Regions from separate parts of the Bacillus sp. JJ1562 genome, predicted to be linked through region 2. Evidence: riboswitches for the same ligand, from Rfam matches in the RefSeq annotation. Region 2 holds a riboswitch; the other holds the start of a gene.
The links. A riboswitch is a leader RNA that binds a small molecule or an ion and turns the genes downstream of it on or off. The one in region 2 is predicted to bind S-adenosylmethionine.
Positions count from the first base shown of each region.

Region 1: linked by a shared signal. The riboswitch ahead of V7097_RS16150 (LLM class flavin-dependent oxidoreductase) and the one ahead of mtnW (2,3-diketo-5-methylthiopentyl-1-phosphate enolase) in region 2 are both predicted to bind S-adenosylmethionine.

Region 1 covers NZ_JBALOQ010000024.1:78,862-82,278, reverse strand. The annotation lists gene V7097_RS16155 (acyl-CoA dehydrogenase family protein) at 1-696, opposite strand, end outside; SAM riboswitch class I at 777-886, opposite strand; SAM riboswitch class I at 1,046-1,149, shown strand; gene V7097_RS16150 (LLM class flavin-dependent oxidoreductase) at 1,241-2,635, shown strand; gene V7097_RS16145 (MetQ/NlpA family ABC transporter substrate-binding protein) at 2,789-3,417, shown strand, end outside.
Region 2 covers NZ_JBALOQ010000034.1:74,847-78,263, reverse strand. The annotation lists gene V7097_RS18960 (carbon-nitrogen family hydrolase) at 1-219, opposite strand, end outside; gene V7097_RS18955 (pyridoxal phosphate-dependent aminotransferase) at 315-1,493, shown strand; SAM riboswitch class I at 1,610-1,716, shown strand; gene mtnW (2,3-diketo-5-methylthiopentyl-1-phosphate enolase) at 1,795-3,039, shown strand; gene V7097_RS18945 (2-hydroxy-3-keto-5-methylthiopentenyl-1-phosphate phosphatase) at 3,036-3,417, shown strand, end outside.

The DNA.
Region 1 (3,417 bases), on a different contig from region 2:
CTCTTCTACCAATAAAGCATCCTCAGCAACAAGCACCTGGTCTAAAATAAGGTCATCACTTTTTGTTCCCCTCATGGAAACACTATCCCAAGTTTCTTTTATATGAACTCCGTCTAATTTATGGTCAACCAAAATAAACCCTTTTCTTCCAGTTAGATTAATATCCACTGTAACAATTGAATAATCGAGTGCAACGGCCATTGAAGTGAAGGCCTTAGCTCCATTTATCCGCCATCCATTCTTTTCTTTAATCGCGGTAGAGGTAGGAACGCCACCTCTAGAAGGGCTCCCTGTAGCGCGTTCTGTTTGAGCAAGGTTAATAAGTGCATTCTCTTTTACGATTAAATCACATACCTTGGCAAAGCTTTCTTCCTTCCAATTTCTACTTTCAGCTACCTCGAGGATAAGGCCGAGCTGCCAGCCGAGTGATAGGGCAGTTGGTCCATCCCCTGTGGCTATCTGTTCCTGAATCTTGAGAAAATCATATAGGTTAATACCAAGGCCACCATACTCGATTGGGACAGTAAGTGCTAAGAATCCAAGTTGCTTTATATCCTCAAAATTTTCATAAGGGAATTCTCCGTTTGCATCAATATTGGCAGACCTTTCCCTAAAAATCTCAGCTAAATCTTTGGCTTGTTTTAATAAGTTTTGTTGTATCGTGCTGTTGGTTAATTGATCATATGCAATTGTCATACTCATTCCTCCAATCATTTTTTCTCATAAAAAAAGCCCACTTTCGAGGCGACGAAAGAGGACTTCGGTTGTTCTATCCTTTCTCATCTGTCAGACATTTATGTCTGCTGGAATTAGCACCTTGCTTAATAATATAAGTGGTTGCTGCAGGATCGTAGGACCAGTTTCCTCCCCTGACTCTTGATAAGTTTCTTAAACTATTTAAATTAGTTTACACTTTATATGATGATTCTGTTATTGTCAATATTAAAAAAGTACTATCAAATAGGAATTATTAAAGTGTTCAAAAAACATGTTGACAATATTTTCATCCTCATGTATATTTTGGATTAAATTTAATAATCTATTTTCTTTATCTAGAGAGGTGGAGGGACTGGCCCTTTGATACCTCGGCAACAGGCTTTAAAAAGTACTGTGCCAATTCCAGCAAGCGATAAGCTTGAAAGATAAGGAAGGATTTGTGCTTATTTGTGTAAAAGCCTCTTCTTTTCTTAGGAGAGGCTTTTTTATTTTTTAAAAAAATTTAACAATAGGAGGATTGAAAGTGAGTAAACAAAAACAAATTATTCTAAATGCGTTTGAAATGAATAGTTCCATGCATAATTCACACGGGTTTTGGAAGCATCCAGAAAATAAAAGACATCGTAGATATAAGGATTTAGACTATTGGGTTGATTTAGCGAAGCTTTTAGAGAGAGGGAAGTTTGATGCGGTGTTTTTCGCTGATGTCCTTGGCATTTATGATGTGTATCAAAAGAGTAAAGCACCCTCAATCCGAGATGGGCTGCAGGTGCCATTAAATGATCCTGCCTTGCTTATTTCTGCAATGGCTCATGTAACGAAAAATCTGTCTTTTGCGGTTACGGTAAGTACTACATATGAACCGCCATTTGCTAATGCTAGGCGTTTTTCTACTTTAGATCATTTGACAAAGGGAAGAATCGCGTGGAATGTGGTCACTTCTTATCTGCCAAATGCTGCAAAAAACTTTGGTCTGCAAGATATGATTAAGCACGATGAGCGATATGATATTGCAGATGAATTTCTTGATGTTTCGTATAAATTATGGGAGCGAAGCTGGGAAGATGATGCGGTCGTTGAAGATGTTGAAAATAATACGCTCGTTGATCCAGACAAGGTACATGAAATTAATCATGAAGGCCGTTATTTTAAAGTTGAAGGGCCGCATTTAAGTGAGCCATCTTTACAACGAACTCCTGTTATTTATCAAGCAGGTACATCCGAAAAAGGTCGGGAATTTGCTGCAAAGCATGCCGAGTGTATATTTGTTGGCGGTCCGACGCCTCAAAGAATTCGATATTATGCAGATGATATTAGAAAAAGAGCAGAAAAACATGGTCGGAATCCAGAAAATATTAAGATCTTTTCATTTCTCAGTGTAATTGTTGCTGAAACAACTGAAAAAGCGGAACGGAAATTTGAGGAATATAACAAGCTGTGGAGCTCAGATGCTGCAAAAGCACAGTATGGGGCAAGTGGATATGACATTGCCGAGTACGAAGATTTGGATCCAAATGAGCCATTTGAATATAAAAAGAAGACGGAAGGAGGGCATTATAAAGCTGCGACTCTTACCAAAGATGCACCCAAAAAATTAACGGTAGGTGAAGTGTTGAATCGTTTTGAGTCATTGGACCGAAACAGTATTATTTTTGGAAGTCCTACAGAGGTTGCGGATGCGATTCAATTCCAATTTGAAGAATCCGGGGTTGATGGCTTTAATTTAAATCATTTAGTCACGCCTGGCGACTTGGAAGACTTCGTTGATTTAGTAATCCCTGTTTTACAGGAACGTGGGTTTTATAAAACAGAATACAAGAAAGGTACTTTACGAGAAAAGCTGTTCCCAGAGGGTAAAAGTACCTTGCCGGAAGATCACCCTGGAAGTAAATATAGACGTGTGCCTGCTAAACAGTAGAAGATGCCTGAAATAGGAAGTAAGGGAAACAGCCATCATAAGTGTGTTGAAGATTATTTTTTAAATTGTGTTATTACAATGAGTGCAGTATTTTGGGGACTTTATAGCAAAGGCCGTTAATAAAAGGTAAATAAAAAGGAGTGATAGTGAAAAATGAAAAAAATGTTTTTTGTAGTTTTATCGGTATTAGTCGTTAGTGCACTTACTGCTTGTGGGGCTAATAATAGTTCGGCGACTGATGGAGAAAAGAAAGAGTTGGTGTTAGGTGCAACGGTTCCATATAGTGACATGCTTGAAGAGGGTGTAAAACCTTATTTAGAAGAAAAAGGGTATACGGTTACAGTGAAAGAGTTCAATGATTACGTACAACCAAATACAGCACTAAACAATGGGTCATTAGATGCAAACTTGTTTCAGCACAAAGTGTATATGGATGCATTCGCTGAGGAAAATAATATGGAATTATCCAGTGTGATTACGGTTCCAACAGCGCCAATAGGTATCTATTCGAATAAATATGATTCATTGGGTGAAATAGAAAAGGGCAGTACCGTCGCAATAGCTAATGATCCTGCGAATCTAGCCAGAGGACTTACCGTGTTAAAGGAAAACGGAGTTATTGACTTTGATAGTAATGTGGATCCGCTCAGAGCTACCGAGAAAGACATCACAATCAATCCAAAAGAGTTAAAATTTCAGCCAATTGAAGCAGCGCAATTACCACGAACCCTAGAATCAGTCGATCTTGCTGCCATAAATGGTAACTTTGCTATATCAGCGGG
Region 2 (3,417 bases):
TAAATTTTTCATAAATTCTTTCGTTTCGTCACCATTATTATCCGCAATTTCATCTAGTCTCGTTAAGTCATATCCCGTTGTCCAAAGCTCTGGTAGGATAATAATATCGGGTTTATCCGTAGTCATTGTTTTTTTGATCTCTTTAGATATTAGGTCAAAATTTTCTTGCGGTTTTCCAATTTGAATATCATACTGAATACATGCAATTTTTAGATTCATTTAAGGTCCTCCCTATGAAATGATACTTTACAAGTTAACTCTAACAATATATGATTTTAGACTAGTATTTCAAGTATTTTGAAGAAGGTGTAGATGTGAAAAATTTCAAACAATCAGAAATTCTGAAAAATTTACCGAAACAGTTTTTCGCTTCACTTGTTGCAAAGGTGAACAATGTCGTTGCCGATGGGCACGATGTCATAAATTTAGGTCAGGGAAATCCTGATCAGCCAACGCCACAACATATTGTAGAAGCCTTAAAAAAGGCTGCGGACCAACCGAAATTTCATAAATATTCTCCGTTTCGCGGGCATTCATTTTTGAAAAAAGCAGCAGCAGATTTTTATCAACGTGAATACGGAGTTGAACTTGACCCAGAAAAGGAGGTTGCTATTCTTTTTGGAGGAAAAGCAGGATTAGTTGAAATTCCACAATGCCTTTTAAATCCAGGTGATGTTGCATTGGTCCCAGATCCTGGTTACCCCGATTATTGGTCAGGGGTTGAACTTGCTAGAGCCGAAATGGCTTATATGCCACTGAAAGAAGAAAATGCCTTTTTACCTGACTACTCTGAGATTGATTCGGAAAAGCTTGAAAAAGCGAAGGTCATGTTTTTAAATTATCCAAACAACCCAACCGGTGCTGTAGCTACAAAGGATTTTTTTGAAGAGACAATCAACTTTGCAAAAGAGCATGATATTTGTGTAGTACATGATTTTGCATATGGTGCAATTGGATTCGAAGGGAAAAAACCGATAAGCTTTCTAGAAATTGATGGTGCCAAGGATATCGGAATTGAAATATACACTCTTTCAAAGACTTATAATATGGCAGGCTGGAGAGTTGGTTTTGCAGTTGGAAACCCAAGCGTGATTGAGGCGCTAAATTTAATTCAAGACCATATGTATGTGAGTTTGTTCAGTCCCGTTCAAGCTGCAGCTGCAGCTGCACTGACAGAGTCTCAGGACTGTGTAAAAGAATTAGTTGATAAGTATGAATCAAGACGCGACGCGTTTATCAGTGCACTAAAAGATATCGGATGGGATGTAAATGCACCTGCAGGCTCATTTTTTGCATGGCTGCCGGTGCCCGAAGGATACACATCAGTTAGCTTTGCAGATCTTTTACTAGAAAAAGCACATGTCGCTGTTGCACCAGGAATCGGCTTCGGCGAATATGGTGATCGCTATGTTCGCGTTGGCCTTCTAACGGATGAAGATAGACTAGTTGAAGCGGCAAACCGAATCAAAAAATTGAACTTGTTCAAAAAATAAAAAACGTTTGACAAGAAAAATAATTCCTGTCATAATCCTAATTAAATTAAGTTTCATGAAAATTAAATTAATGGTTGAACTCGTTATGAGGCTCAACATATAAAATAAAATCTATTTTCTTATTAAGAGCAGGTGGAGGGACTAGCCCAGTGAAGCCCGGCAACCGACTTACAAATCGTAAGCACGGTGCTAATTCTTGCAGCGTTAAGCTGAGAGATAAGAAGATGTTAGTTTGCTAACCTCTTCTTATGAAGAGGTTTTTTCAATTTATTGGAACACTTTTTGAAATGAGGGTTAAAAAATGAGTGAAGTGATTGCTACATATTTGGTACATGATACCGGTGACAACTTAGAGAAAAAAGCTGAAGGCATCGCACTCGGCTTAACAATCGGCTCTTGGACGAATTTACCTAAAATTGAACAAGATCAGCTTAAAAAGCATAAAGGTATAGTAAAAAGTATCAAACAATTAGATAGCGACAACCGAGCAAGCCAATATCTAGGAAAACAAGTAAAAAGGGGCATTATCAAAATTGCCTACCCATCAGCAAACTTCAGTACAGATCTCCCAGCCATTTTAACAACTACCTTCGGGAAACTTTCCCTTGATGGAGAAGTAAAGTTGCTAGATTTAGAGTTTTCTAATGAGTTAAAATCCACATTCCCAGGGCCAAAATTCGGAATTAATGGCATCCGAGAAAAACTAGGAGTGTTTGATAGACCACTAGTGATGAGCATTTTTAAAGGGATCATTGGAAGGGATATGGAGTACCTCAAGGACCAACTTCGGGAGCAAGCCCTTGGTGGGGTAAATATCATAAAGGATGATGAAATCCTCTTTGAGAATCCTTTAACACCTTTTGAACTACGTATTACAGAAGGAAAAAGAGTGCTTGAGGAAGTTTATGCTGAAACCGGACATCGAGCCCTTTATGCTGTGAACTTAACAGGAAGAACCTTCGAACTAAAGGAAAAAGCAAGGAAGGCAGTAGAGCTTGGCGCTGACCTATTATTGTTTAACGTTTTTGCTTATGGCATCGATGCGCTTCAAAGTTTAGTGGAGGATCCGCAAGTTTCGATACCAATTATGGCTCACCCAGCCGTAAGTGGAACACTCACACCATCAGAGTTTTATGGATTTTCAAATAAACTATTACTAGGAAAATTGCTTAGATATGCTGGGGCAGACCTTGTCTTATTCCCTTCACCATACGGTAGCGTTGCTCTTGAAAGAGAGCAGACACTAGCGATTGCATCAGAATTAACAAAAACTGATAAGTCATTTAAGCCTTCATTTCCTGTTCCATCAGCTGGCATTCATCCAGGCTTAGTACCACTGCTTATCAATGATTTTGGAAAAGATAGTGTGATTAATGCAGGTGGGGGTGTTCATGGACATCCAGACGGTGCCGTTGGTGGTGGTAAAGCATTTAATGCCGCCGTCGATGCAGTCTTAACAGGAAAGTCACTTGTTGAATTTGCACAAAATTCCCCTGAGCTAAAACAAGCAATTGATTTATGGGGGTACAAAGAGGTACAGCTATGAACAAACCAATAATCTTCTGTGATTTTGATGGCACAATCACAAATACCGATAACATTATAGCCATTATGAAAAAATTTGCCCCGTCAGGTTGGGAGAAAATCAAGGATCAAGTGCTCACACAGGAAATCCCAATACAAGAGGGTGTTAGTAAAATGTTTTCTCTTTTGCCTTCAGACTGGAGGGGAGAGATTACGGAGTATATCCTAAACCACGCTGAAATTCGAGAAGGCTTTAAGGAGTTTGTTGCATATACAAAAGAACAAGGAATTCAGCTTTACATCGTCAGTGGTGGGATTGACTTTTTTGTTGAGCCATTGCTAGAAGGTCTCATTGCGAAGGAGCAAATTTACTGCAATAAATCTGATTTTTCGAATGAGA